Regions from separate parts of the Allochromatium vinosum DSM 180 genome, predicted to be linked through region 3. Evidence: predicted binding sites of a transcription regulator. Region 3 holds the regulator's gene; each other region holds the start of a gene.
The links. Region 3 encodes sigma-54, which starts transcription at its own class of promoters, with help from an activator protein. Its sites were predicted from a motif close to TGGCANGNTNCNTGCTT; they were not measured.
Positions count from the first base shown of each region.

Region 1: the regulator sigma-54 is predicted to act here: its motif matches at 4,121-4,137, upstream of nifL (nitrogen fixation negative regulator NifL).
Region 2: the regulator sigma-54 is predicted to act here: its motif matches at 4,062-4,078, upstream of glnL (nitrogen regulation protein NR(II)).
Region 4: the regulator sigma-54 is predicted to act here: its motif matches at 1,806-1,822, upstream of flgA (flagellar basal body P-ring formation chaperone FlgA).

Region 1 is NC_013851.1:3,027,903-3,035,261, forward strand. Features, by position in the region: gene ALVIN_RS13330 (xanthine dehydrogenase family protein molybdopterin-binding subunit) at 1-239, opposite strand, end outside; gene ALVIN_RS13335 ((2Fe-2S)-binding protein) at 232-696, opposite strand; gene nifA (nif-specific transcriptional activator NifA) at 819-2,408, opposite strand; gene nifL (nitrogen fixation negative regulator NifL) at 2,427-4,073, opposite strand; gene rsxA (electron transport complex subunit RsxA) at 4,458-5,033, shown strand; gene ALVIN_RS13355 (RnfABCDGE type electron transport complex subunit B) at 5,133-5,669, shown strand; gene rsxC (electron transport complex subunit RsxC) at 5,666-7,180, shown strand; gene ALVIN_RS13365 (RnfABCDGE type electron transport complex subunit D) at 7,182-7,359, shown strand, end outside.
Region 2 is NC_013851.1:3,380,425-3,387,783, forward strand. Features, by position in the region: gene argB (acetylglutamate kinase) at 6-902, shown strand; gene ALVIN_RS14945 (hypothetical protein) at 973-1,371, opposite strand; gene ntrC (nitrogen regulation protein NR(I)) at 1,452-2,879, opposite strand; gene glnL (nitrogen regulation protein NR(II)) at 2,872-3,951, opposite strand; gene ALVIN_RS14960 (DUF4124 domain-containing protein) at 4,117-4,635, opposite strand; gene glnA (glutamate--ammonia ligase) at 4,677-6,080, opposite strand; gene ALVIN_RS14970 (cation diffusion facilitator family transporter) at 6,558-7,359, opposite strand, start outside.
Region 3 is NC_013851.1:3,218,965-3,226,323, forward strand. Features, by position in the region: gene lptC (LPS export ABC transporter periplasmic protein LptC) at 1-359, shown strand, start outside; gene lptA (lipopolysaccharide transport periplasmic protein LptA) at 368-868, shown strand; gene lptB (LPS export ABC transporter ATP-binding protein) at 865-1,590, shown strand; gene ALVIN_RS14195 (RNA polymerase factor sigma-54) at 1,666-3,156, shown strand; gene hpf (ribosome hibernation-promoting factor, HPF/YfiA family) at 3,189-3,509, shown strand; gene ALVIN_RS14205 (PTS sugar transporter subunit IIA) at 3,755-4,204, shown strand; gene hprK (HPr(Ser) kinase/phosphatase) at 4,229-5,182, shown strand; gene rapZ (RNase adapter RapZ) at 5,218-6,075, shown strand; gene ALVIN_RS14220 (PTS sugar transporter subunit IIA) at 6,072-6,461, shown strand; gene ALVIN_RS14225 (HPr family phosphocarrier protein) at 6,550-6,819, shown strand; gene ptsP (phosphoenolpyruvate--protein phosphotransferase) at 6,816-7,359, shown strand, end outside.
Region 4 is NC_013851.1:774,408-781,766, forward strand. Features, by position in the region: gene ALVIN_RS03275 (flagella synthesis protein FlgN) at 114-578, opposite strand; gene flgM (flagellar biosynthesis anti-sigma factor FlgM) at 620-925, opposite strand; gene flgA (flagellar basal body P-ring formation chaperone FlgA) at 1,032-1,769, opposite strand; gene ALVIN_RS03290 (chemotaxis protein) at 1,954-2,877, shown strand; gene ALVIN_RS03295 (CheR family methyltransferase) at 2,892-3,707, shown strand; gene flgB (flagellar basal body rod protein FlgB) at 3,851-4,258, shown strand; gene flgC (flagellar basal body rod protein FlgC) at 4,263-4,682, shown strand; gene ALVIN_RS03310 (flagellar hook assembly protein FlgD) at 4,722-5,432, shown strand; gene flgE (flagellar hook protein FlgE) at 5,472-6,782, shown strand; gene flgF (flagellar basal-body rod protein FlgF) at 6,809-7,359, shown strand, end outside.

The DNA.
Region 1 (7,359 bases), 190 kb from region 3:
ATGGTCAGCGAGGTCATGACCCCCTGCCCCATCTCCGCGCGCGCGAGCCTCAACTGGATACGGCCATCGGCATGCAGGCTGATCCAGGCATTGGGTTCGAACCGCCTCGGGGCCGGCGTCTCGTTCGTCTCGGCGCGCGCCGGCCAGACCCAGCCGAGCGCCAGACCACCACCGCTCAGGGCGATGATCTTGAGCAGATCGCGTCGCGTGAAACCTGCCGCCGAGCCCGAATCAGCCACCCTGGACCTCTGGCGTGGCGGCCCGGTGGATGGCGCGACGAATGCGTGCGTAACTGCCGCAGCGGCACAATACCTCGGACATGGCGGCATCGATCTGGGCGTCCGTCGGCCGTGGATACCGGGCCAGAAGCGCCGCCGCCATCATGATCTGCCCCGACTGGCAGTAACCGCACTGCGGCACCTCTTCCAGCACCCAGGCCAGTTGCAGCGGATGGCGACCATCGGGCGACAGCCCCTCGATGGTCTGGACCGAGCGTCCCTCGACGGCCGATAACGGCGTGGAGCAGGATTTCACCGGCTCGCCGTCGAGCTGCACGATACAGGCGCCGCACGCGCCCTCGCCGCAGCCGTACTTGGTGCCTGTCAGTCCGAGATGATCGCGCAACACCCACAGCAGGGGTGTGGCCGGGTCGAGCGCGAGCGCCTGCGGCTCGCCATTGAGCGTGAAATGGATCATGGGTCCGAGACCGAGCGAACGAGAGACGCGCTAGCATTACAGATTTCACGCTCGTGTGAAAGAAAGGCGCCCGATTCCAGGCCGGTATGGACAGGAGTCGAGCCCATGACGGGCTCGACCGATCAGAACTGCCGCACCTTGATGTTGAGCGTCTGGATGCGATAGGCGATCTGGCGCGGGGTCATGTTCAGGAGACGCGCGGCCTTGGCCTGGACCCAGCCGGCCTCCTCCAGCGCGGCGATGACACGCTCGCGCTCGTCGAGATCCGGGTCGTTGAAGTCGACCGCACCGCTGCCTGGCACCGTCATCGCTGTCGCCGGGCGCGACGGTTCGGGCGCGCCGGCGTTCAGGTCGATGCCGGTGAGCCGGATGACGTCGCGATCGATGACACCGTTCTCGCTCATCACCGCCGCGCGCTCCATGCAGTTCTCCAGTTCGCGCACGTTGCCCGGCCAGTCGTAGCGCATCAGCACCCGTAGCGCGCTGTCGGTGATCTCCAGTTCGCGCCCCTGCATCCGCGCCACCTTGGCGACCAGGAAGCGCGCCAGATCCGGGATGTCCTCCATGCGCTCGCGCAGGGCCGGCATGCGGATCGGCATGACGTTGAGCCGGTAGTAGAGATCCTCGCGAAACTCCCCGGCGCGCACCTCGGATTCGAGATCGCGGTTGGTGGCGGCGATCACTCGCACATCGACCTTGAGCGTGCGCCCGCCGCCGACGCGCTCGAACTCACCCTCCTGCAACACCCGCAGCAGCTTGGCCTGGAAGGCGGGCGTGATCTCGCCGATCTCGTCGAGGAAAAGCGTACCGCCGTCGGCCTGCTCGAAGCGGCCCTTGCGCAGCGAGACGGCGCCGGTGAAGGCGCCTTTTTCGTGGCCGAACAGCTCGGATTCGAGCAGATTGTCGGGCAGCGCGGCGCAGTTGAGCTTGACGAAGGGCGCGCGGGCGCGCGGCGAGTTGTAGTGGATGGCGTTGGCGATCAGCTCCTTGCCGGTGCCGGATTCGCCACGGATGAGCACTGTGGTGTTCCATTTGGCGACCTGACGCACCTGCTCGAACACCAGCCGCATCGCATCGGCGCGGCCGATGATGCTGTCGAAGCCGTGCGAACCGCGCACCTCGCGCCGCAGCTTGTCGCGCTCCTCACGCAACGCCTGCTGCTCGGCCTCGACCGTGCGCGCCAGCCGCACCGTCTGGCCGATGAGGTTGGCGACCATCTCCAGGAAGCGCGCGCGGTCGTCCAGCAATTCGGCACCGACGGGCGGCTGGGCGGCGAACACGCCGATCGCCTGTTCGTCGCAGCGAATCGGCACGCCGATGAAGGGCCGATCCGGATCATAGAGATTGAGCCGGTCGAGAAAGCGCGGCTCATCGCCCAGACGCGGCAGCACCCAGGGCGCGTTGGCGGTGAGGATATGGCCGATGACGCCCTCACCGGGGCGGTAGCTGACGGCCTCGAACGGCTCGGCGTCCTGGCCGTGGAGCGCGCTGATCAGGAGTTCGCCGCGCTCCTCGTCGAGCAGCGACACCAGGCCCTGACGCAGACGCGCGCGCTCGTGCAGCACACCGAGCACCTCGCGCAGGGTCTGGCGCAGATCGAGCGAACGGCTCAGCACGCGGCTGACCTCGAACAGCGCCGCGAGTTGCGATTCGAGCAGGGCGAGCCGGCTCGTCTCCCCGGATACCCCAGGGGTGGTTGGATTGAAGCTCATGGATCGATCGGTCAAGGTTCAGTCGTCCGCCAGTACAGCGTTCAGGGACAGTCGAATCAAACAGCCACCAGTGAAATCGGGATCGACCTCGATCGATCCGCCATGGGCGTTGACGATCTCTTGAGCTAAAGCAAGTCCCATGCCGGACCGGCCACGTCGATCACGCCAACCGATGTGGAACGGCTCGAAGACGCGATAGCGGTCCTCGGGCGTGATGCCGCGACCATTGTCCTGGATCTCGACCTCGACGCCCCGGTCGAGCGGGCGCGTGGTCAGGATCAGCTCACGATTGGGCCGGCCGGATTCGCGCAGGGCCTGGATGGCGTTGTCGATCAGATGCTTGAACATGGCGCGCAACTGGTTCTTGTGGCCGTTCAGCTCGGGCAGCAGGGTCGCCGGGCGCCAGTCGACGACGATACCGCCAGCCAGCAGACGCTGAGTCTCCAGTTCGAGCACCTGGCGCAGGAGTGTGTTGACATTCACCCGCACCCCGGCCTCGCGCGGCTCCTCGGGCAGGGCCGCCGTCAGGGTCGCCAACGCCTTGATCCCGGATTCGTTGATCTGATCGAGCATGGTGGCCAGGATCTCGGGATTGCCGACGCCATCACGCAACATGCTGCCGGCGGCCTGGATGACGTTGAGCGGCACCTGGATCTGATAGACGGCGGCGGCCAGCGCTTCGCGCATGCCGTGCATGCGCTGCTGCTCGGCCAGACGCGCGCGCAGATTCTCCAGATGGGCGCGCTCGATCTCGCGACGGCGGCTGGTGATGTCGTTGGCCAGCAGCAGCAGACGGCGTTCGCCCTGCGCCGACTCGCCGAAATAGCTGCGCGCACTGGCGTCGGATTCGTCGACCGGGTTGAGCGAGCAGGCGAACCAGCGCGCGCCGGACTGGCCGCGAATGTCGAGATTGACCTCGATGTTCTTGAAAGCACGCCCGTGCTCCAGACAGGCGGCGAAGGGATCGACGCCGAGCTGCTCGCCGATCGCTGCGCGCAACACCTCGGCCGGCTCGCGCCCCTTGAGTTCGGTGAACAGCCGCTTGTATTCCTGATTGTCCAGGATCACCCGTCCGGCGCTGTCGAGCAGCGCCACGATCACGGGCGCGGCATCGAGCACGGTTTCCAGGCGCGCCTTCTGTTGGTGCACGGCACCTTCCAGCTCGTGCACCTTTGTCACATCACGGTGCATGCCGAGGAAGTACTTGAGATCGCCGTCGCGGTCGATGACCGGCGTGATGGTCAGTTCGGCCAGATAGTCCCCGCCCGACTTGGTGCGATTGACCAGGGTGCCGCTCCAGGTCTGACGCGCAAGGATGGTGCGCCAGAGCTGTTCATAGACGCTCTTGGGCGTGGCGTTGTTGGACAGGAGCGATTCGTTGCGACCCAGCAGCTCGTCGCGCGCATAGCCGGTCAGGGACTCGAAGGCACGGTTGACGTAGAGGATGGTCGCCCGTGCATCCGTGATCGAGATGGCGATCGGCGACTGCTCGACGGCTTCGAAGAACAGCAGCGGCGGCAGCGGATCGGCGCTGTCGCCGCCCATGCGGACCAGTGCCTCCACCACCTCGGGCGGGGTGCCGTCGGGCGGCGAGGCGATGAACTCGCCGAGCGTGTTGAGGATCTCGGTCGATGGGATGGGTTCCGGGGCGGATCGGGCCGGCACGGGTAGCTCCTGGTGGACGGCGGATGTGGTGATTCGGCTTTAATTAGAAGCAAAAGAAATGCCGAATTCGCTGACGCAAGTGCCATGTGACATGGGGCTTGTGCGTTTTCCAACAATCCAAGGGTACGCAACAAACACGAGCGTCGCTACAGCAACAGTCCGCTTCCACGACCGAAGCCGCTGTCCGACCTGTTGTCACCCGATCGTCCAGCCGGCTTCCCCAAGCAATAAATCGATATCGATCAGTCGGTTATTTCGAACCTTCGCCCCTCCGAACGCCGATGCACGCGGGCGCACAACCACGCATCCAACCGTGCATGATTCGAGCTGGCACTGGCTTTGCAGAGGGCGATGCATCGATGACATGCAGGGGCTGTTGGTGCAATGGGCGAGTATCTGCTACTGATCCTGGCCACCGCGTTGGTGAACAACGTGGTGCTGGTCAAGTTTCTCGGGCTGTGCCCCTTCATGGGGGTGTCGGGCAAGCTCGACTCGGCGCTCGGCATGGGGCTGGCGACCACCTTCGTCCTGACCCTGGCGGCGGTGGCCGGCTGGGTGCTGGAACACGCGCTACTCCAGCCGCTCGGCCTCGGCTTTCTGCGCATCCTCACCTTCATCCTGGTCATCGCCGCCGTGGTGCAGTTCACCGAGCTGGCGATGCGCAAGATCTCGCCGGCGCTCTATCAGGTGCTTGGCATCTATCTGCCGCTGATCACGACCAACTGTGCGGTGCTGGGCGTGGCACTCCTGAACGTTCAGGAGGAGCACGGCTTCCTGGAGAGCGCACTCTACGGCCTGGGTTCGGCGCTCGGCTTCACGCTGGTGATGGTCGTCTTCGCCGGGATGCGCGAGCGGCTGGCGCTGGCACAGGTGCCGGCGGCCTTCTCCGGCGCGCCGATCGCGTTCATTGCCGCCGGGCTGTTGTCGCTGGCGTTCATGGGTTTTGCCGGACTGGCCTAGAGGCGCTGTGGGTTCGTCGTGTTCAGTCAGTACTGGGCGGCGGGCCGTCGCACCGCCGGATACCGAAGATTCTGCGTCCAACTCGGAGACCACTGAGCCATGTTTGCCTCCATCGCCAGCCTCACCGCGCTCGGTCTCGCCCTCGGCGGTCTGCTCGGGCTCGCCGCGCGCTATCTGAAGGTCGAGGGCAACGCCCTGACCGAGCAGGTCGCCGCCCTGCTGCCGGGGTCACAATGCGGACAATGCGGCTATCCAGGCTGTGGCCCGGCAGCCGAGGCCATCGCCTCGGGTACCGCTTCCGTGACCATCTGCCCCCCCGGCGGACGCGCGCTGGCCGAGGAACTGGCCAACCTGCTCGGCGTCAGCGTCGATCTCTCGGGGGTCGCCGACAAACCACCGATGATCGCGCACGTCAACGAAGGGCTGTGCATCGGTTGCACCAAGTGTTTCAAACGCTGCCCGACCGACGCCATCATGGGGGCCAACAACATGATCCACGTCGTCTTCGCCGATGCCTGCATCGGCTGCGAACTCTGCTCCGAGATCTGTCCGACCGAGGGCATCGAGATGCGCCCGCTGGCTCCGACCCTTCAGAACTGGTACTGGCCCAAACCACAGGACGCGCTTCAGTCATGAAACTGTTCAAGATTCGCGGCGGCGTCCATCCCGATGACCGCAAACGCCTGGCCTCCGAGCAGCCGATCGAGACGCTGCCCCTGCCGGATCTCTTGCACATCCCGCTGCAACAGCACATCGGCGCGCCGGCCAGTCCGGCCGTGCGGCGTGGTCAGCGCGTGGCCAAGGGTGAGCTGCTGGCCCATGGTCAGGGCGTGATCTCGGCGCCGGTCCATGCCCCGACCTCGGGACGCATCATGGGCGTGGGTCAGTATCCGGCCCATCATGCGTCCGGACTCTCGGTGCCGACCATCACGCTCAAGCCCGATGGCGAGGATCGCTGGGCCGATCACATCCAGGGCGTCGAGGATCCATTCGCGCTCGCGCCCGAGGAGATCGCCGCGCGCGTGGCCGCCGCCGGCATCGTCGGTCTGGGCGGCGCGACCTTTCCCTCCGCCGTCAAGCTCGATCTGCGCAAGCGCTATGCGGTCCACACGCTCGTCATCAATGGGGCCGAATGTGAACCCTATCTGACCTGTGACGATCGCCTGATGCGCGAACGGGCCGAGTCGGTGATCGACGGAATTCGCCTCATGGCCCGCGCCCTGGGCGTGAGCCGGATCGTCATCGGCATCGAGGACAACAAACCCGAGGCGCAGGCCGCAATGGCGGTGGCGGCCTCGATCGATCCCGACATCCGGATCGCGCGCCTGCCGACCCGCTATCCGATGGGGTCGGAAAAACATCTGGTCCAGACCCTGACCGGACGCGAGACCCCGGCACGCGGTCTGACGGCCGACATCGGTGTGGTGGTGCACAACCCTGCAACCGCCTTCGCCGTGCACGAGGCGCTGCGGCTGGGTCATCCGCTGGTCGCGCGCGTGGTCACCGTCAGCGGTGGAGCCATCGCCCGTCCGGCCAATGTGCGCGTGCCGCTCGGCACCCGGGTCCAGGATCTGATCGCTCATTGCGGCGGTTTCAAGGACGAACCGGCGCGGCTCATCAGCGGCGGTCCCATGATGGGCCAGCCCTTGCCGAGCACCCGTGTCCCCATGGTCAAGGGCAGCAATGGCGTGCTGGCACTCACCGCCGCCGAGATCAATGGCGGCACGCCCCGTCCCTGCATCCGCTGTGCCGGCTGCGTCCAGGCTTGCCCCTGCGGTCTGGTGCCGCTGGAGATGGTCGCGCACATCCGCGCCGGCGATCTGGAGGGCGCGGTCAAACGCGGTCTGATGGACTGCATCGGCTGTGGTTCCTGCGCCTATGTCTGTCCGGGACATATCCCCCTGGTCCAGTATCTCAACCATGCCAAGGGCGAGATGGCCGCGCGCGGACGCGCCAAGCAGAAACAGACCGAGACCAAGCGGCTCGCCGAGCAGCGCACCGCGCGCATGGAAGCGATCAAACGCGCCAAGCGCGAACAGATGGAACAGCGCAAACGCGAGATGGCGGCGCGCAAGAAAGCCGAGGCCGCAGCCGCCGCGCAACAGGCGACTGCCGCCGAACCTGTCGCCGCCGAGACGGAGGCCTGAGATGCCGATCGAGACACCCGCCGCCCAGTGCGGCCCCTTCGCCCACGACACCGTCGGCATCCCACGCACCATGGGGCTGGTGATGCTGGCCCTGGTTCCGGCCACCCTGTTCGGACTCTGGCAGTTCGGCTGGCCGGCGATCTGGCTCTTTCTGGCCACACTGGCCGGTGCCCTGCTCG
Region 2 (7,359 bases), 160 kb from region 3:
ACCCGATGACAATCCCAACCGAACGCGCCCAGACCATTGCCCATGTCCTGATCGAGGCACTGCCCTACATCAAGCGCTTCCAGGGCAAGACCATGGTGATCAAATACGGCGGCAACGCTATGGTCGACGAGGCGCTGAAAGAAGGCTTCGCCCGCGACGTGGTGCTGATGAAGCTCGTCGGTATCAACCCGGTGATCGTACATGGCGGCGGCCCGCAGATCGGCTCGCTCCTGAGCCGGCTCGGCAAGGCCAGTGAATTCGTGCAGGGAATGCGCGTGACCGATGCCGAGACCATGGACGTGGTCGAAATGGTGCTCGGCGGTTTGGTTAACAAGGAGATCGTCAACTTCATCAACCGGCACGGTGGCTCGGCTGTGGGGCTGACCGGCAAGGATGGCGACCTGATCCGCGCGCGCAAGCTGCTCATCAAACGCGACGCCCCGGAGCTGCGCGCACCCGAGATCATCGATATCGGCCATGTGGGCGAGGTCGAGAGCATCGATCCGGCCATCATCCACATGCTGACCAAGAGCAACTTCATCCCGGTGGTCGCGCCGATCGGCGTGGGCGCCGATGGGCATTCCTACAACATCAACGCCGATCTGGTCGCCGGCAAGATGGCCGAGGTGCTGCGGGCCGAGAAGCTGCTGCTCCTGACCAACACCGCCGGCCTGCTCGATGCCGAAGGGCAGCTCATCTCCGAACTCGACGTCGGGCGCGTGCAGACGCTGATCGAGGAAGGCGTGATCCACGGCGGCATGCTGCCCAAGATCCGCTGCGCCATCGAGGCCGTGCAGTCGGGCGTGAAGTCGGCGCACATCATCGACGGGCGGGTGGAACATGCCGTCATGCTCGATCTCTTCACGGATACCGGCGTGGGCACCCTGATCCGAGGCCGCTGACGCGCGCGCCGCAACCGTCGCGGCGCCTGGCCGCTCTCCCTCTGCGGGAGAGCGGAACCTGAGACGGCGCTCAGCCGGGACGCAGGTGCTCGATGTATTTGGGAACGTCGCGCATCGTCAAGCGTGCGGCGGTCCCTGTGAGGCGCAAGCGTGACTCGGTGCCCTCGAAGTACAGCTCGCACCGGATATGGCCGCGACTCTCGAAGGGAATGGGGATCATGTCGCGATAGGTGTAGATGTTCTCGTCGAGATCGCCGCCGGCACACACCAGCCCACCCGGCGGCGGGCACTCACTGACCTTGGCGTCCTCGATCACCAGGCTGCCGGCCTGCCACCAGCGTGTGCGCTCGGCCGAGCCGGTCATGGTCTTGATCAGATAGGCGCGCGCGAAGCGGATCTCGACCCGATCGCCGTCTCGGTCGATCGCCTCGATCGCGGAACCCTTGAGTTCGATACTACTGCTGTCCAACGCGGTTCTCCCGTGTCGCTAAAAACCAATAGGAGTCTCGGTCTGAAGCCGTCGGGATCTCGCCCGGATCATTGGAACCGCTATGAGACCCCATCCTCATCGCCCACGAAGTCCGGCTCCAGACGCAACTCCTTGAGCTTGCGGGTGAGGGTATTGCGCCCCCATCCCAAGAGTCTGGCGGCATCCTGACGTCGCCCGCCGGTCTGTTCGAGCGCGGTCTGGATGAGGACACGCTCGAAGGCCGGCAAGGCCGTGTCGAGCAGCCCCTCGCGCCCCTCCTTGAGCCGTTGCCGTGCCCAACGGCGCAATCCATGTTCCCAGGACTCGTCGCGGACACTCTCGCTCAGGCCGGCATTGAGTTCGGGCGGCAGATCCTCGGCATGAACATGCTTGCCGGAGGCCATGACGGTCAGCCAGCGGGCGGTGTTCTCCAATTGTCGCACATTGCCCGGCCAGTCGAGCCGCTGGAGCCGGTCGACGGCGTCCGGCAGCAGCACCTTGGGCTCACAGCTCAACTCGCGCGCGGCCTGGGCCAGGAAGTGACGCATCAGGAGCGGAATATCCTCGCGTCGGTCGCGCAGGGCCGGCAGATGGATACGGATGACGTTGAGCCGGTGGAACAGATCCTCGCGAAAGCGCCCCTCGCGCACCAGTTGCTCGAGATTCTGATGCGTCGCCGCGATGATGCGCACGTCGACCTTGATCGGCGCCAGCCCGCCGACCCGATAGAACTCGCCATCGGCCAGTACGCGCAACAGCCGGGTCTGCAACTCGGCCGGCATGTCGCCGATCTCGTCGAGAAAGAGGGTGCCGCCGTCGGCCTGCTCGAAGCGTCCCTCGCGCCGCGCCTGGGCGCCGGTGAAGGAGCCGCGCTCGTGACCGAACAGCTCGGACTCCAGCAGATCACGCGGAATGGCCGCCATGTTGAGTGCGATGAAGGGACGCTCGCTCCTCGGGCTGTGACGATGCAGGGCATGGGCGACCAGCTCCTTGCCGGTGCCCGACTCGCCATTGATGAGCACCGTGATGTTGGAGCGTGCCAGACGCCCGATGGCGCGAAAGACATCCTGCATCGCCGGCGCCTCGCCGATGATGTCCGGCCCGCGTGCGACACTGACCTCCTCGGCGCGCTCCTCGCGCCCGCGCCGGCAGGCCCGGCTGACCTGCGAGACGGCCTCGTCGAGGTCGAACGGCTTGGGCAGGTACTCGAAGGCGCCGTCCTGGAAGGCCGAGACCGCGCTGTCGAGATCCGAATGCGCCGTCATGATGATCACCGGCAGCCCCGGATAGCGGCTCGTCACCTGACGCAGGAGTTCCAGCCCGTCGATCCCCGGCATCCGGATGTCGGTGAGGATCACATCGGGCTGCTCGCGCTGGAGCGACTCCAGGATGCCAACCCCATTGGGAAAGCACGTCACCTGCATCTCGGCCTTGCGCAGTGCCCGATCGAGAACCCAGCGAATCGAGCGATCGTCGTCGATGACCCAGACATTCGGTGCTCTAGTCATGGCTCGGCTCCAGGGGAAGGTAGACATGGAAGATGGTATCGCCCGGCTGGCTCTCGCACTCGATCAGGCCGCCGTGCTGATTGATGAGCTCCTGGGCGATCGACAGTCCGAGTCCGGTCCCGTCCGGGCGACCCGAGACCATGGGATAGAAGATGCGGTCGCGGATCTCGTCGGGGATGCCGGAGCCATTGTCCCGAACCTGGACCTGGAGCACCAGTTTGTGACGGCGGCTGCCGATGGTGAACTGTCGCAGCACCCGCGTCTTGAATTGCAGACAGCCGTGCGGACCGGCGGCGGTGGCCGCGTTGCGCGCCAGATTGAGCAAGGCCTGGATCAGGCGATCCTGATCGGCGATGAAGTCCGGAATGCTCGGGTCATAGTCGCGATGGACCTTCGGACCTCGGGGCGACTCGGCCAGGATCAGCGTGCGCACATGCTCCAGCACGTCATGGATGTTCACCGGCGTGCGACGCGGCAGCCGATGCGGACCGATCATGCGGTTCATCAGTGCCTGGAGCCGGTCGGCCTCGTCGATGATGATGCGGGTATATTCGCGCAGCGCCGCATCGGGCAGTTCGCGTTCCAGGAGCTGGGCGGCGCCGCGCAGACCACCGAGCGGATTCTTGATCTCATGGGCCAGCCCGCGCAGTAGCGCCTGGGTCGCCTGATGCTGCGACAGCAGTTGCTCCTCGCGCGTGATCCGCAGCTGGCGGTCGACTTGGTAGAGTTCGACCAGCACTTCCTTGTCTGCATCAAAATGGTGCAACGGCAGCACGGTGCAATTCACCGTTTTGGTGCGCCCATCGCCGATCAGGACGTTGATCTCGCGCTCGGTGAAGGGGTGGCAGGACGCGAGTGCCTCGTTCAGGCGCTCCTCGACGTTCGCGTCAGGACAGGGCAGCAGGCTCGCGGCCGGCTGGCCCAACAGGTGACGCGCGCTGACCTCGAACAGCACCTCGGCGGCTGGATTGAGATATTTGAGACACAACCCGGCGTCGAACAGCATCACCGCCGTATTGAGATGATCGAGTATCCGGCGTTCGAGGTTTGGTCTGATCGCGTGAGTCATCATCCATTTGATCCTGAAAGGGTTCTTTGCATCACAGGACGCAAGGCACACGCAGGTTCCCTGTGAATACGGACGCCGGCCGCCGTTGCCGGCAGGCACCTTGCCAGCAAAACAAGCAAATACAGCGCCAGTCTTCAATCAGGACGGACAGTCCACGCGAACGGCGGATCAGGGCAGTTGACCGGGCACCCTGGGTTGGCGAACGTGAAAGGTGCGTGGCGCGGATTGAGCGACGATCCGATCGTCGGCGCCACGAACCTGGAGCTGGAGCCGATGACTGCCAACGCCAAGCCCCGTCAGCTTGAACTGCGTATGGGCGCCCTCGACCGGGAGCGTGTTCCCGTCGAGCAGCAGGAGCAGGCGATGACCGCCGATGAGGGATGGATCGATCTGCAAACTGACTGGAACCCCCGAGTCGGTCTCGGTCAGGGTCTCATCGAGGCCGGGGGCGAGGATGTCGAGTGCGACATAGGGGCCGCGATAGGCTTCGTCGGGCGAGCCTGGGCCAAGCGTGGCAGCGGGATTCGAGCCGGCGGGCTTGCTGAAACGCACATCGACCCGTTCGGCGTCCCGCGTCTGACGATCGGAGAAGTTGACCCGCCCCTCGGCGTCGACCCAACGATAGATCTCCGCGTTGGACGGCGAGCAGACGAGCAGCGAAAGGAGGATCGGCGCGGGTCTGAGCATAGTCTGAAGACTAGCCCAACCGCGCCGATCCGAACAGCCCTTTAGAGGCTGTAGTACATGTCGAACTCGACCGGATGGGTCGTCATGCGAATGCGCGTGACTTCCTTCATCTTGAGATCGATGTAGGCATCGATCAGGTCATCGGTGAACACACCGCCGGCGGTCAGGAAGTCGCGATCCTGGTCGAGGCAGTCGAGCGCCATGTCGAGCGAATGACAGACGGTCGGGATCGACTTGGCCTCTTCGCGCGGCAGGTCGTAGAGATCCTTGTCCATGGCGTCGCCCGGATGGATCTTGTTCTGGATGCCGTCGAGACCAGCCATCATCATGGCCGAGAAAGCCAGATAGGGGTTGGAGGTCGCATCCGGGAAGCGCACCTCGATACGACGTGCCTTGGGGCTGGAGACGTGCGGGATGCGGATCGAGGCCGAGCGGTTGCGCGCCGAGTAGGCGAGCATGACCGGCGCTTCGAAGCCGGGCACCAGACGCTTGTAGGAGTTGGTCGAAGCGTTGGTGATGGCGTTGAGCGCGCGCGCGTGCTTGATGATGCCGCCGATGTAGTAGAGGGCCAGATCGGACAGACCGCCGTACTTGTCGCCGGCGAACAGGTTCTGACCGTCCTTGGCGAGCGACTGGTGGACGTGCATGCCGCTGCCGTTGTCGCCGACCAGCGGCTTGGGCATGAAGGTCGCGGTCTTGCCATAGGCGTGAGCAACGTTCTGCACCACATACTTGAGGATCTGGTTCCAGTCGGCGCGCTTGACCAGGGTGCTGAACTGGGTGCCGATTTCGCACTGGCCGGCGGTGGCGACCTCGTGATGGTGCACCTCGACCGGCACGCCCATCTCTTCGAGCGTCAGGCACATGGCCGCGCGCAGATCGTTGAGCGAGTCGACCGGGGGAACCGGGAAGTAGCCGCCCTTGACGCTCGGACGATGGCCCATGTTGCCGTCGGGGAAGACACGCTCGGAGTTCCAGCCGGCTTCCTCGGAGTCGACCTTGTAGAAGCAGCCGCTCATGTCGGCGCCCCAGCGGATGTCGTCGAGGATGAAGAATTCCGGTTCGGGGCCGAAGAAGGCGGTGTCGGCGATGCCGGTCGACTTCAGATAGGCCTCGGCGCGCTTGGCCACCGAACGCGGATCGCGCTCGTAGCCCTGCATGGTGTCGGGTTCGAGGATGTCGCAGCGGACGATGAGCGTGGCCTCATCGGAGAAGGGGTCCATGACCGCCGTGTCGGCCTCGGGCATCAGCACCATGTCGGAGGCCTCGATGCCCTTCCAGCCGGCGATCGAGGAGCCGTCGAACATTTTGCCGTCCTTGAACACGTCCTCATCGACGGTATGGGCCGGCACGGAGACGTGCTGCTCCTTGCCACGGGTGTCGGTGAAGCGAAAATCGACGAATTTCACTTCATTTTCTTTGATCATCTTAATGACGTCAGTCATTCGAATTGTCTCCGCTACGTGGTATCTACGAACAGTCTGGCCGGCCAACGCGATGCACTCGAATCGATCCGCTAAGGCTCGATGCAGGAGCCTAGCAGGTCGCGGCGCGCGTCGCACGAAATCGGTCATCCCGAATGATGGTGGTTGCCACGGTCGTCGGCATCGATCCGCAACCCGGTGGCTCGCCATCGCCTCGCGCCCATTAAGCAATGAGCAAGCCAATAAGAGGCATCCAGGATCGCCAAGCGGCGGGTCCCAGACCCTCGCCCCCGAACCGGGTCATGAATCCATTGAAAAACATTGGGTTGAACTTAGAACTCGGTTTCGACAGGGCGCGTTCGGCTCGATGCGCCGCTCTCCGGCTTGACCAAGTCCGGTCGCCAGGCGAGCGATTCACCCTCTAAATGCACTCAAATGGACGAGAGCGCACTTTTTTGCACCAAAAGAGCGCAACGCTCCAGCTCACTCCACGACAGATCATCCAAAGTAGACCCGAACCCGGCCAAAAGCCGAATCCTCACGCAGCGCCTCCGCCAGTTCGGCGCACAGCCGCTCGGGATCGGAACCCGTGCGCTGACAAGCCGTGATCGGAAAGAAGACCTCGACCTCGATCCGTCCACCCAGATAGTGCAGCAGCAGGCGCTGGCGCTCGTTGGCGGCCGGAATCGCCGACCAGAGCGAGGCCAGCCGTGCCAGGGCTTCGGCGCGCAGCGGCAGGGGTGGAACGTCAGGCTTACTCGCGTCGTCCTCGGGATCGATATGGACGGTTACGTCCGTCATGTCCGAGATCTCGCGCTTGAGTCGCTGCTCGACCAGGACACTGATCATATGGCCTTCGGAGACGCTGATGTCGGGGTCGACCAGCACATGAACATCGGCCGAGACCTGCCCGCCGAGCCGGCGCGTGCGCAGCATATGGATGTCGCGCACGCCGCCGACCGAGCGGATGGTCTGCGCGACCTCGGTGATGCGCTCGGATTCGAGTCCGGTGTCCACCAGCTCGCTGACCGCGCCCCAGCCCAGTCCCCAGGCAATGCGAGCGATCATCAGGGCGACGATGAAAGCGGCGATGGCGTCGAGATAGGTCAGACCCGCCATGGTGCCGGCGATGCCGATCAGCACCACGATCGAAGAGATGGCATCGCTGCGATGATGCCAGGCATTGGCGCGCAACAGATCCGAACGCACGCGCTTGGCATAGCCGAGCGTCCACCAGTAGAGCCACTCCTTCACGCCGATCGAGGCCAGGGTCGCGGCGAGCGCCAGGGCGTCGGGTTTC
Region 3 (7,359 bases):
AACTCGATGAGCCGCGTCTGGTGCTCTATCGGCCCGACGGGCCGCCCTGGTTCGCTCAGGCACGCCTGGGGCAGGTGCAGGCCGGCGGTGATCAGGTGCGCCTGACCGGCGCCGTTCGGTTCGACCGCGAGGCCGACGCCACCAACCGCCCGGTCCATCTGCAAACCGAAGCCATGGACATCTGGCGCCAGACCGGACTGGCCGAGACCGATCTGCCGGTGCGTATCGACAGCGACGGCGACTCAGTGACCGCCAACGGGATGAAGCTGTGGTACCTGGAAGACAGCTCGCGCACCAGCTTCCATGGCCGCGCCCGCATCCGGCTCTCACCCGAACCCGAACGCCAGCCAGCACCATGAGGCGTCCCATGTTCTCCAGCTTTTCCAAGTGGCCGCCGCTCCTCGGCCTCCTGCTCGGCCTCGGTCTTGGCACGCATGCCTGGGCGCTCGAAGCCGACGCCAGGCAGCCGATCTACATCGAGGCCGACGAGGTCGAGGTCAACGAGGCCAACAGCACCAGCGTCTATGTCGGCCATGTCCAGGTCGACCAGGGCAGCATGCGCCTGCTCGCCGACCATGTGACCGTCTACCATCGCGAAGATCGTCAGCCGCGTCTGATCATCGCGCTCGGCCAACCGGCCCGCTACAAGCAGTTACTCGACGACGACCAGGGCGAGGTCCAGGCCTTCGCCAAGCGCATGGAATACGACGCCGACAAGGACGAGCTGGCGCTGATCGGCGAGGGTCTGCTGATCCAGGGCGAGGATCGGCTCACGGGCGAACGCATCCTCTACGACCGGGCCAAGGCGCGTTTCCGGGCCGGCGGCGCGGGCCGGGTCAAGATCACCATCACCCCGGACGAGTCATGAGCGGTCTGCGCGCCGAACACCTGATGAAGCGCTACGGCAGCCGCCAGGTGCTCCAGGACGTCAGCGTCCGGGTCGAGCCGGGCGAGGTCGTGGGCCTGCTCGGACCCAACGGTGCCGGCAAGACGACCTGCTTCTATCTGATCGTCGGTCTGATCCAGGCCGACCAGGGCCGCATCCTGCTCGACGAGCGCGATCTCACCCGCCTGCCCATGCACGCGCGGGCGCGGGCCGGACTGAGCTATCTGGCCCAGGAGCCCTCGATCTTCCGCAAGCTGAGCGCACGCGAGAACATCCTGGCCATCCTGGAGACGCGACGCGACCTCAGGCGCGCCGAGCGCGAGGAGCGCTGCGAGCATCTGCTGGAGGATCTGGGCATCGCGCATGTCGCCGACTCGCTCGCGCTCAGTCTCTCGGGCGGCGAGCGCCGGCGGCTGGAGATCGCGCGCGCCCTGGCGGTCGAACCCTCGGTGATGCTGCTCGACGAGCCTTTCGCCGGTGTCGATCCGATCGCCGTCGGCGACATCAAATCCATCGTCACCCATCTGCGCGATCGCTCCATCGGCGTGCTCATCACCGACCACAACGTACGCGAGACGCTCGCCATCTGCGACCGCGGCTACATCATCGGCGGCGGCACCGTGATCGCTGCCGGCGAGCCTTCAGAGCTGCTGGCCAACCAGCGCGTGCGCGATGTCTATCTGGGTGCCGATTTTTCCATGTAGACTAGACTCAAATTACAGGCACCCTTATTGCTCAAATCACGTTAGACGGAACACAGCCGGACGCCAACTCGATCGATGAAGCCATCCATTCAGCTTCGACTCAGTCAGCAACTCACCATGACGCCACAGTTGCAGCAGGCGATCAAACTGCTGCAACTGTCGACGCTCGAGTTGCAGCACGAGATCCAGGAGGCGCTCGAAAGCAATCTGATGCTGGAGGAAGGCGAGGAATCCGAGCGTCTCGACGCCGGCGTGCTGGAGGACGCACGTCTGCCCCGGCTCGACGACGACCGCTTCCAGACCGACGAGACCCCGTCCGAATCGCCCCTGGAGCGCGAGGTGCGCGCCGAGTCCAACGAGATGCCGGAGGAGTTGCCGGTCGACACCCAATGGGCCGACGTCTTCGATGGCTATCTGCCGGCGACGGCGTCGGGTTCGAGCGACGACGCCGACTACGACCCGCTGCTGCACCGCTCGCGCCCGCAGACGCTCTGGGATCATCTGACCTGGCAGCTGAACCTCAGCCGCCTGAGCGAGCGCGACTTCATGATCGCCCAGGCCGTGATCGACGCCATCGATGCCGACGGCTATCTGCGCGCCGACGTCGGGGAACTCGTGGCCACCATCGACGATCCCACGATCGGCGCCGATGAGGTCGAGACCCAGATCCACCGCGTCCAGTCGCTCGATCCGGCCGGCGTCGGCGCGCGCGACCCGCGCGAGTGCCTGCTGATCCAGTTGCGCCAGCTGTCGCGCGAGACGCCCTGGCGCGATCTGGCCATCGCCGTGTGCGAGACCGGATTCGAGCACCTGCCGCGCGGCGACGTCACCGCCCTCGCGCGCCTGCTCAAGGAAACCGAGAGCGACCTGACCCGCGCGCTCGACCTCATCCGCGGACTCCATCCGAAGCCGGGCCGCTTGATCGAGGAGACGGCCTCGGAGTACGTTGTCCCCGACATCTTCGTGCGCAAGAAAGAGGGCCGCTGGCAAGTCGAATTGAACCCGGACATCACCCCCAGACTCAGGGTCAATGCCGACTATGCGCGTCTGGTGCGGCGCGCCGACCAGAGCGCCGACGGCCAGACGCTCAAGAGTCACCTGCAGGAGGCACGCTGGTTCATCAAGAGCCTGGCGAGCCGCAACGACACGGTGCTGCGCGTGGGCGCCAAGATCGTCGAGATGCAGCAGGACTTCCTCGAACATGGCGACGAGGGGATGCGTCCCATGGTCCTGCGCGACATCGCCGAGGCACTGGAACTGCACGAGTCGACCATCTCGCGGGTGACGACACAGAAATACATGCATACACCACGAGGCACCTTCGAACTCAAATATTTCTTCTCGTCCCACGTCAACACCACATCTGGCGGCGAATGCTCGTCGACGGCGATCCGCGCCCTGATCCGCAAGCTGATCGCGGGAGAATCCCCGCGCAAGCCACTCAGCGACAACAAGATCGCCGAGGAACTGGCGAATCAGGGCATCGACGTCGCACGCCGAACAGTCGCCAAATACCGCGAGGCCATGGGTATCCCAGCCTCGAGTGAGCGCAAACGCCTGGCTTGACAGGCCGTTTGAATCTTTGAAGGAGTCCAATGATGCAAATCAATCTGACGGGTCATCACATCGACGTCACCGATGCGCTGAAGTCCTATGTCGACAGCAAATTCGAGCGTCTGGCACGCCACTTCGACCACGTCATCAACGCCCATGTCGTCCTGAGCGTCGAGAAGCTCGAGCAGAAGGCCGAGGCCACGCTCCATGTCAACGGCGGCAAGGTCTTCGCCGACTCCGTGCACGAGGACATGTATGCGGCCATCGACGGCCTGATCGACAAGCTCGATCGTCAGGTCATCCGCTACAAGGAGAAGAAGAGCAGCCATCGCGGCGGAGCCGTCAAGGTGGCCGAATCCGAATGAACCCGGCCACTCCACTCCCTTGGAAGCCGTGTCTTCCGAGGTGATGGATGCAACGCCCGTCACACCTCGAGGGCCGGCACCACCGGCGTTCGAGGTGTCTTTCATCGAGACGGCACCGGCCACGTCCGTCCGCCCGAGGTACCCCAATCCATGACCAGCATCGAATGCCGGCGGCATCCTGGTTGGATCAGCCATCACCCCCTGGCCGCCCGCGCGCGCGTCAGTGGTTAGCAGGAGTTGGAGCCATGTTAGGCCCTGACCTGATCAACGAAGCCCGTATCGGATGCGGCCTCGAGATCGCGAGCAAGAAGCGCCTGCTCGAGACGCTGGCCGAGCTGCTCGCCAGCGATCATCCCCGACTTCAGACCGAAACCGTCTTCGAGCATCTGCTCGAACGCGAGCGTCTGGGCAGTACCGGACTCGGCCACGGTATCGCCTTGCCCCACGCGCGCATGAAGGACGTCGGTGAGGTGGTGGGCGCCTTCGTGCAGACCGTCCAGGGCGTCGATTACGACGCCGCCGACGGCGAGCCTGTCGACCTGGCCTTCGCGCTGCTCGTGCCCGAGGCGGCCAACGAGGAGCATCTGCGACTGCTCGCGCATCTGGCCAGCCTGTTCAGCGACCCGAACAGGCGGGTTCGACTGCGTGAATCCGGCTCGCGCGCCGAGATCCTGCGTGTCCTGAGTGCCTTCTAGGCCCATGCACCCCAGTCGATTCACATGATCGACAGCCTCCAGAGCGTCGTCGCCCAGACCGGTACCCAGCTCAAGCTGCGCTGGCTAACCCCTGAGCCCCAGCCCCCCCGCCCGTTGCGCGGGGCGGATCCGGGGCAGTCGCTGATCGGCTCGCTCAATCTCATCCATCCCAACCGACTCCAGGTCGTCGGTCCGCCCGAGCAGACCTATCTGGCGGCACTCGGGCGCACCGCCCACGACGAGACGCTCGACAAGCTGTTCGCCGACCGACCGGCGGCCATCATCCTGAGCGACGACATCGCCCCGACGTCCGATCTGCTGGAGCGCGCCCGCGCCACCCGGACGCCGTTGCTCGGCTCCACGCTGGGCGATCAGGAACTCATCAACCATCTGCGCTACTTCCTCACCCAGGCCCTGGCCGAGCGCAAGACCATCCACGGCGTCTTCATCGAGGTGCTGGGCATGGGGGTGCTCCTGATCGGCGCGCCGGCCGTCGGCAAGAGTGAGCTGGCGCTCGATCTCATCACGCGCGGCCACCGGCTGATCGCCGACGACGCGCCGCGTTTCGCCCGCATCGCGCCCGAGGTGATCGAGGGGAGCTGCCCGGAGACGCTCAGGGACTTCCTGGAAGTGCGCGGACTTGGAATCCTCAACATCCGCGCCATGTTCGGCGAGGGCGCGGTCCTGCGTGACAAGACGCTCAATCTCGTCGTCGATCTCCAGCCGCTGGCCCAGCCCGAGCTCGAATGCATCGACCGGCTCACCGGCAGTCTGTCGGCCATGAACGTGCTGGGCGTGGCCATCCCCAAGATCATCATGCCGGTGGCGCCGGGCCGCAATCTGGCGATCCTGGTGGAAGCGGCCGTCAGGCACCAGATCCTGCGCATCCGCGGTTATGACGCGGGCGTGGACTTCATCGACCGCCAGGCGCGCGCCATCCGCCTGGATCGGCCGGATCCCCCCGTCGCCCGAGACTGATCCCGAACCCGATCGCTCGACAGGAGGCACGCCCCATGCAAATGATCATCCTCAGCGGTCTGTCCGGTTCCGGCAAGAGCATCGCGCTCCACACGCTGGAGGACATGGGCTTTTACTGCATCGACAATCTGCCCTTCTTCCTGCTCCAGGATCTGGTGCTCGGGCTGCACGAGACGCTCGACGAGGCCTTCGGCAAGACGGCGGTCGGCATCGACGCACGCAGCAATCCCGAGGCCCTGCGCCACCTGCCCGATCTGGCGAGCGCGGCGCGCGAGCGCGGGATCGACTGTCGCGTGCTGTTCCTGGAGACCCAGCTGGAGATCCTGATCCGGCGCTACAGCGAAACGCGGCGCCGTCATCCGCTCACCAACAACGACCGCTCGCTGCGCGAGGCCATCCAGCTCGAACAGGAGTTCCTGGAACCGGTGCGCAAGCGCGCCGACCTGGTGATCGACACCACCCAGACCAATGTGCATGAACTGCGCGATCAGGTGCGTGGCTGGCTGCTGGGCGGGGAGTCGCCCCGGATCTCGATCCTGCTCAAATCCTTCGGTTTCAAGCATGGCGTGCCGCCCGACGTCGATTTCGTGCTCGACGTGCGCTGTCTGCCCAATCCGCACTGGGAGACCGAACTGAGGATGCTCACCGGACTCGATCCCGAGGTCGCGCGCTTCCTGGAGTCCAGCGCCGAGGCGCTGAACATGCGCGCCGACATCCTCACCTTCTTCGAGCGCTGGATCCCGCGTTTCGAGACCGACGGACGCAGCTATCTGACCATCGCCATCGGCTGCACCGGCGGCCAGCATCGCTCGGTCTACATGACCGAACGGCTCGGCGAGCACCTGGAGTCGCTTGGCCACAAGGTCATCGTCCGCCACCGGGAACTGGCGTGAGCGTCGGTGTTCTGCTCGTCACCCATCGTTCGCTCGGAATGGATCTGCTGCGCATCGCCGGCGAGATCCTCGGCCAGACACCGGTCGGGGTCGCCTGCTGCGAGGTGATCAACGACACGCCGCCCGAGGAGATCCTCCGTCACTGCCAGCAGCTGGCCGCGACCATCGATCAGGGCGAGGGTGTACTGGTGCTGACCGACCTCTATGGCGCCACGCCGGCCAACATCGCGTATGCGTTCGCCGGCGCGCATGCGCACGTACGCGTGGTCAGCGGTCTGAACCTGCCGATGCTGCTGCGGACTCTGAATTACGCCGCACTCGATCTCGACGCCCTGACCGAGAAGGCTCTCAGCGGCGGTCGCAATGGCGTGCGCGGCAGCGACTGAAGCGCGCTCGATCCGAATACCCTCACGCCGATTCAAACGCCTCCACAGGCGATTCAGGTACTACTCTTAGCCAGAAGGATCACATCGGATGATTCGCCAAGAACTCGAGATCCGCAACAAGCTCGGTCTGCACGCGCGGGCGGCCGCCAAGCTGGTGCAGTGCGCCAATCGCTTCGAGAGCGAGGTCACGGTCGAGCGCCGTGGCCAGAGCGTCAATGGCAAGAGCATCATGGGCGTCATGATGCTGGCGGCCAGTCAGGGAACCACGGTCGTGGTGGAGGCTACGGGCGCGGACGAACAGGAGGCCATGACGGCCATCGAGCAACTCATACTGGACCGCTTCGGAGAACCAGAGTGACCCTCGCCTTCCAGGGCATCGGCATCGGCACCCCGAACTCGATCGCACTGGGTCCGGCCTTCGTCGACATCCGTGGACAGGGGGGCGTGACCCACGCACCGATCGGTGCCGATGAGATCCAGGACGAGATCGCCCGTTTCGATCTGGCGGTCGAGGCCGCGCGCGGCGCGCTCAAGCGGGTACATGCCCAGATCCCGCCGGACACGCCGATCGAGATCGTCGAGTTCATCGACACCCATCTGCTGATGCTGGAGGATACGGCGCTCATCGACGGCGTGCGCCATATCGTGGCCGAGCAGCTGTGCACCGCCGAATGGGCGCTGCAACGCCAGCGCGATACCCTGATCGCGGTCTTCGACCGCATGGACGATCCCTATCTGCGCACGCGCCGCGACGACATCGAGCACGTGGTGCGCCAGATCCAGATCTTCCTGCGCGGCGAGCCGAGCGAACCGATGCTCGCCGAGCGGGATCTGGCCGGTCATGTCGTGGTCGCGCGCGACCTGATGCCGGCCGATGCCATCCTGCTGCATCATCGCG
Region 4 (7,359 bases), 1.1 Mb from region 3:
GGCCGGTCAGCGCGTTCGCTGTCGAGTCGAGCGCCCGGCCTCCGATCGGAGGATTCGCGCCGGAGCCGGAGGGCGGGAGGCGCGTCGGCTCGCTCATGGATGCTCCGAGCGCCTCACGCCTGGCTGATGGTGCGTCCGCGCTGACCGCTGGAAGCGGCCCGGCCCCGTGGGTCATAGGTGGCGCCGGTGTCCTCGCCCTTGAGCAGTCGCAGGGTCATGGCGACACGTCGCTGGTCTCGCTCGATCAGACGGGCGTTGTCACTATTGAGCCGATCGCAGCGGCGTGTGTGGTCGAGCAGGGTCGACCAGCGGGTTCCGAGTTGGTCGGCCTGATCGTGGGCCTGGATGAATCGCTCCAGGCCATCGGGCGTGAAGCCGAAACCAGCGGCCTCGATCCAGCGTTTCTGCTGCGCGGTCTCGTTCTCCAGGCGGGCCAGGAGACCTCGCTTGGCATCGACGATCTGCTGGAGTCCATCGGGATCCCTGGACTCGATCGCCCGCAGTTCATCCAGCATCAGTTCCGCGAGTCGGCGCATGTCCTCGATGGACCTGTCGAGTGACGCGACGAATGCCCCCATATCATTCGCGCCTGATGCCTGACTCGGATCGTTCCGGGCGTTCAAGTGAACACGCCCTCAAAGTCGAGAATGCTCTTGGCCAGACGCTGATTGTCGATCGTGTAACGACCCTCGGCGATGGCCGACTTGATCTCGGCCACGCGGGTCTTGTCGATGGGGGCATCCTGCGCGCCTCCACGTAAAGAACTCAGGGTCTTGGCCGTATCTGTGAGTGTGACGGATTCGCCCGCCGCCTCCTTGGGCGTGACCGGAGTTTGATCGGCTTGCAAGGGACTGCCACGCGGCTTGCCCCCTGCCGCCGGTCCATCGGTGCGCAGGTTGTTTCCAATGGGAAGCTTGATATCCATGGGCTGAGTCCAGAGTCGATTGGGGTACGCCTATGAATATCGGCGATGGGTTGGAAAACTGTAGAGCATGATTGGATCTTCGTCGTTCATTGACGCTGGTTTACCATCATAATGCGACGCGCACGGCACCGGAAGGTTCGACATAGCCTTCGACGATCCGTTTCGACGACGTGTTGCGCACCCGGATGCGCTCACCTTCGACGCCATTCTCCAGGGCGGTTCCCTTCATCCGCACGACCAGACCGGGGCGTGCCGAGAAGAGTGTCACCTCCTGGCCGCGTTCGACGATCCGACGCTGGGTGACGTGGGCGCTGGTGAGCACCTGGCCGGGCATCAGACGACGGCGCGAGGCCAGACCGACGACGTCACTGGCCTCGGTGAAGTAGCCGTTGGTCAGGGTCGAGACGGCCTGACGCTCGATTCGGATGTCGTCGGGACCGATGACCTGTTGACGACTGATCGGACGTTCGAGTACCACGACCGGCAGATGACGCTCGATGCGTGCCGGGACGAACAGTGACCAGCTCACAGGGTCGGAGCAGCGAACATTGATGGTGGTATGGCCATCGGTGCGTGCCCCTGGGGCGAGTTGAGCGGTCGGTGGGTGGGCGCAGCGTGTCAGTTGCAATCGGCTGTCGAGTTGCCCGATCTCGATCAGGGTCTCCTGATCGGGGGACGTGCCGGCCGTTGCGGCGGCGAAGGCGCGCGCGGTGTTCAGGATGCGTTCCACGGGTTCGATGTCCGACCCCAGGGCGGGCTGGAGCAGTCCGGCCGCGATCAGGGCGCATCCGATGGTGCGCGCTCGAAGGCGGGACTGGAACGTCTGGGTCGTCGTCACTGTCATGATGCGGCTCCTCGCGTGGCTGACTTGGCTGAAATCATGCATGAACCGCGCCGGCTCACAGCGGGTGCTTGGCGGACGAACGGTCGATGTCGAGCGCGTCGAGCCGCTTCGTGGCTGCTACACTGGCCATCGGTGGTTGTGAGGCGGGCCTTTAGCGAATGACATCAATGAGGGTGTGGGTGAGATGAGTCAATTTATCGAGGATATCGATCAGCGAACCCGCCTGGTCGGACAGAACCGCATGGAACTGCTGCTGTTCTATCTCGGTGGTCGGCAGATCTTCGGCATCAATGTCTTCAAGGTCCGCGAGGTCATCGCCAAGCCGACCCTGAGACATCTGCCAGGCTCCAGCCCCATGGTCTGCGGTGTGGCCAACATCCGCGGACGCACGGTCTCGGTGGTCGATCTGGCGCGCGCCATCGGTTTCGATCCGCTCCCGGTCGATCAGAACAACGACGCCAAGGTGATCGTGACCGAGTTCAACCGTTCGGTACAGGGTTTCTGGGTCTCGGCGGTCGACCGTATCGTCAACGTCAACTGGGAGACGGTCAAGCCGCCCCCGCGCGGCACCGAGCGCGAGAGCTATCTGGTGGCCGTCACCGAGGTCGATGGTCAACTGGTCGAGATCATCGATGTCGAGCGTGTCTTCGCCCAGATCAACAATCTCTCGACGGACGTCTCGGCCGAGGTGCAGAAGTTGGCCGAGGAGGTTCCGCACGACAGGCGCATCCTGGTCGTCGACGACTCGCTGGTGGCCCGCAAGCAGATCGAGCGCGCCATCACGGCGCTGGGGTTCCGCACCGAGAGCCGCTCCGACGGCAAGGCGGCGCTGGAGTATCTGGAGGAACTGGCGGAGGCCGATATGGTCGATGCCTCGATCGAGCTGGTGATCGCCGATATCGAGATGCCGCGCATGGATGGCTATACCCTGACACGCAAGATCCGCGAACATGCCAAGCTCAAGCATCTGTGCGTGATCCTGCATTCTTCGCTGAGCGGTCAATTCAATGTCGATATGGTCAAGCGGGCCGGGGCCGACGATTTTCTGGCCAAATTCGATCCGAACGAACTGGGGGCGACCGTGCTCAAGTATGCGCGGCATGATTGATATGGGGCGGGTTCGTGATTGACGCGCAGGATTACGCCGAGTTCGCTCGGTTTCTGTCAGAGTGCTGCGGCCTGGTGCTGGGCGAGAACCGTCAGTATCTCGTCGCCAGCCGTCTGTCGCGTCTGCTCGGCGAGTTCGGCTATCAGAAGGTCGAGGATCTGTTGCGGGCGCTGCGCCAGTCGGGCAATCCGACGCTCAAGTCGCGCGTCATCGACGCCATGACGACCAACGAGACCTCCTGGTTTCGCGACGGCTATCCATTCGAGATCCTGCGACAGGTGGTGCTGCCCGAGCTGGAGGCGCGCAAGAAACCCATCCGCATCTGGTCGGCGGCCTGTTCCAGCGGCCAGGAGCCCTACAGCATCGCCATGGTGGTCGCCGAGTGGGAGTCGAGCTTTCCGCCCAAATCCTCGCCGGTCAGCATCCTGGCCACGGATCTGTCCGAGAGCGTGCTGGCCGAGGCCCGCAGCGGTCTCTATGACGGGCTGAGCATCGTGCGTGGCCTGACACCGGAGCGGCGTCAGAAATATTTCGACACGCTCGAGAACGGCCATCGCATCAAGCCCGACATCCAGCGCCGGGTGCGCTTCCAGAAGCTCAATCTGATGGATTCCTTCAGCCTGCTGGGCAAGTTCGATGTCGTCTTCTGTCGCAATGTCCTGATCTATTTCTCGGCCGACACCAAGCGTCGGATCTTTGACGGTATGGCGCGGCAGATGGATCCGGGTGGCTATCTCTTCGTCGGTGCCTCGGAGTCGGTGAGTTCCTACACCGAGGCCTTCGAGATCGTGCGCACACCTCAGGGCAGCCTGCTGCGGCGCCGGCCGTAGACTCCAGGGTGCCACGATTCGCGCCGAGCCTACCGGAGGTTCGGCCTCTCTCCTCCGGGATGTCCGTCCCGGCGTCCTGACTGTCATTGTCTGGCATGTTGTTTGCAATTCAGCAGACAACCCTCGTTGCGGATGCCAGTGCCATGAGTCTCTCGCTCGACAAAGCCTTTGGAGTCCTGCCCTCGGCGGTGCTCATCAAAGCCCGTCGGGCAGAGCTGTTGGCTTCCAATCTCGCCAACGTCGACACGCCGAATTACAAGTCGCGCGATTTCCATTTCACCGAAGTGCTCGCCGAAGTCGAGGGAATGAGCAATCGGATGAAGCTGGCGACGACCCGCGCCAATCATTTGACCAACGAGATCGACAAATCCAGGGCGCTGGAGCCGGAGTTGCTCTATCGCATCCCGGCGCAACCCTCGCTCGACGGTAACACCGTCGATCCGCAGCTCGAACGCGCTGCTTTCACCGAAAACACCACGCACTATCAAAGTACGCTCGAATTCCTCGATCGTCGCGTGTCGAGTCTGCGCAAGGCGCTGAGTAAGGAGTGATGTCATGAGCGATCTGTTCCGTATCTTCAATACATCAGCCTCGGCACTGACGGCACAGTCCGTGCGGCTCAATACCGTAGCCTCGAATATGGCGAATGCCGCCATGACGGCGTCGACAGCCGAGGATACCTATCGTGCGAAACACGTTCTTTTTCAGACCGTGATCGATCAGGAAGATCCCAATGGCGTGGCCATGCCGGTGCGGGTCGCGGGCATCGTCGATGACGAATGTGAGCCGATCCCGACCTATGAACCCAATCACCCCCATGCCAATGAAGAAGGCTATGTCTTTCGGCCTGCGATCAACGTGGTCGAAGAGATGGCCAACATGATGTCGGCCTCGCGTAGCTACGAAGCCAATGTCGAGGTGCTGACGACTGCGCGCTCTCTGTTGCAGCGCACACTGCAAGTCGGTCAGAGCTGATCGGGATAACACACGAATGATGGCCCAGGAGCCTTCACCATGACTGCATTGACCACGGATTATTTGAACAGCCTCGGGTTGACCGGCTATAACACCACGAATTCGACCACCGGAACCGCTGCTGGCACGGCTTCCACCGGGAGCGGCAACAACGCGCTGGGTCAATCGGATTTTCTCAAATTGATGATCACCCAATTGACCAATCAGGATCCGACCAACCCGGTCGAGAACGAAGATTTCGCCTCTCAAATGGCGCAATTTTCGACCCTGACAGGCATCGAGGAGCTGACGAGTTCATTCGAAACGCTTTCCAAGACCCTCTTGCAGGGTCAAACCGTTGAGGCGGCAACACTGGTCGGTCAAAGCGTTCTGGTTCCGGCAAGCAAAGCGGACGTTTCGGCGGGGCAGAAAGTAAGTGGAGCGGTCGATCTGACGGCTTCGGCGACTCAGGTTTCGGTGAACATCCAGGATGCGACCGGCCAACTGGTTCAAACCCTGGATCTGGGCAACCAGAGTGCCGGTCTGATCGATTTCGAGTGGGATGGGTTGCTGGCGAACGGTTCGGCGGCGCCGGCTGGCACCTATTCGTTCAGTGTCACCGCTCAGCGCAATGGTCAGACCGAAGCACTCGAAACACTACTCGATGGTCAGGTCAAGAGTGTCTCCCTGGACAGCGGTACGGGCGCACTCATGCTCGATGTGCAGGGTCTGGGTTCAGTTGGTTTTTCAAGCCTCAAACGTGTCGGTTAGTGATCTGGTCCTTCAGGCATCACAGCAGGAGATAATCTCATGTCTTTTAGTATCGGGTTGAGTGGCCTGCAAGCCGCTGCAAAAGATCTCGAAGTCACCGGCAACAATGTCGCCAACTCCGGCACCATTGGTTTCAAAAAGTCGCGCGCAGAGTTTGCCGATATCTACGCCTCTTCTTTCTACACCTGCGTCAATAAATCGGCTGTCGGTGTCCGATTGGATGCGGTGACTCAGCAGTTTTCTCAGGGGAATGTCGAGCTGACTGACAATACACTCGATCTAGCCATCAATGGTGAAGGTTTTTTCGTTTTGAACAGTGAAGCTGGCCAGGATGGAAAGGTGTATACGCGCAATGGCGCCTTTCAGGTCGATCGAGATGGCTATGTCGTCAACTCTTCAGGACAGCGCTTGCAAGCCTATCCGCCGACGACGCCCAATAGCGCTGTATCCGCATTCGATACCGGAAAGCTGGAAGACATTCAGTTGCCGTTGGACAATATGGCGCCGAAGGCCACGACGGAGGTCGAGTTACAGGTCAATCTCAATTCCGATGAAACAGTTATAACCGGAACGACTCCTCCAGGGCCGGCATTTGCATTTCCAACGGCCCCGGCTACTGATGTTGATCCCACGAGTTATAACTGGTCGACAACTTATCAGGTCTACGACTCTCTGGGCAAACCCCGAGATGTGACTATGTATTTTGTCAAAACCGCTCCAGACAACTGGGCGGTCCATGTTGGCATGCGTGATTCGGCTGGCGTCATGCAGGACGTAGGCGGCGGCACAAATACAGCTATCTTCACGGCCGCCGGTGTATTTGATACCGCCACCTCGACTCCAAATCCAATTGCTGTCTCAGTGGGGCCATTTTTGACTCCACCGGATGACAATGGGGCTGGGGCTTTGGCGTTCTCCATCGATATGTCGAATTCGACCCAATATCACAATTCCAGGAACAACCTCAATGATGTGACTCAGGATGGTTATACCAGCGGCACGCTCAGCGGATTCGATGTCGATGCCGACGGGGCCATCTTTTCTCGCTACTCGAATGGTAAGTCCTATGTTTTAGGGCAGGTGGCGATGGCGAATTTCAAGAACCCTCAGGGTCTACAGCAACTCGGCGATAACAATTGGGGCGAAAGCTACAATTCTGGCGAGCCTATCTATGCGGCGGCTGGGGACGGGCGGTTGGGCAGCATCCAGTCCTGTGCGCTCGAAAATTCCAATGTCGATCTCAGTCAGGAACTGGTCAATATGATCACGGCTCAGCGCAATTATGAAGCCAACGCCAAAACCATTTCGACATCTGATCAGATGACCCAGACCATTCTCAATATCCGTTGATATAGCGATCGTGCGGAGGCTGAACCATGGACCGTTTTCTCTATCTCGCAATGTCCGGCGCCAAAGAGACGGCCTATGCGCAGTCGATCAACAACCACAACCTGGCCAATGCCAACACGACGGGTTTTCGTCAGGCACTGGCCTACGCCTACACCGCACCGGTGCGCGGTCCCGTCTACGACTCGCGCGACTATGTGCAGGTCGGCAATCAGGTTCTCGATTTCTGTCCGGGAACGCTCCAGTCGACGGAACGGGATCTCGATGTCGCCATCCAGGGCGAGGGCTTTCTCGTGGTCCAGACCGAGGATGGCGGCGAGGCCTATACCCGAGCCGGCAATCTGCAGATCGACGCTACGGGGGTGCTGCGCAATGAACGCGGGCTGGCGGTGCTCGGCGATGGCGGCCCGATCACTATTCCGGAGTACGAGAGCCTGAGCATCGGTACGGATGGCACCATCACCATCCGGCCCGCAGGGGCCGCGCCCAACGCGCTGGCGGCCGTCGATCGGTTGCGATTGGTCAATCCGGATACCCAGAATCTGCTGCGCGGTGAAGATGGCCTGATCCGTGCTCAAGA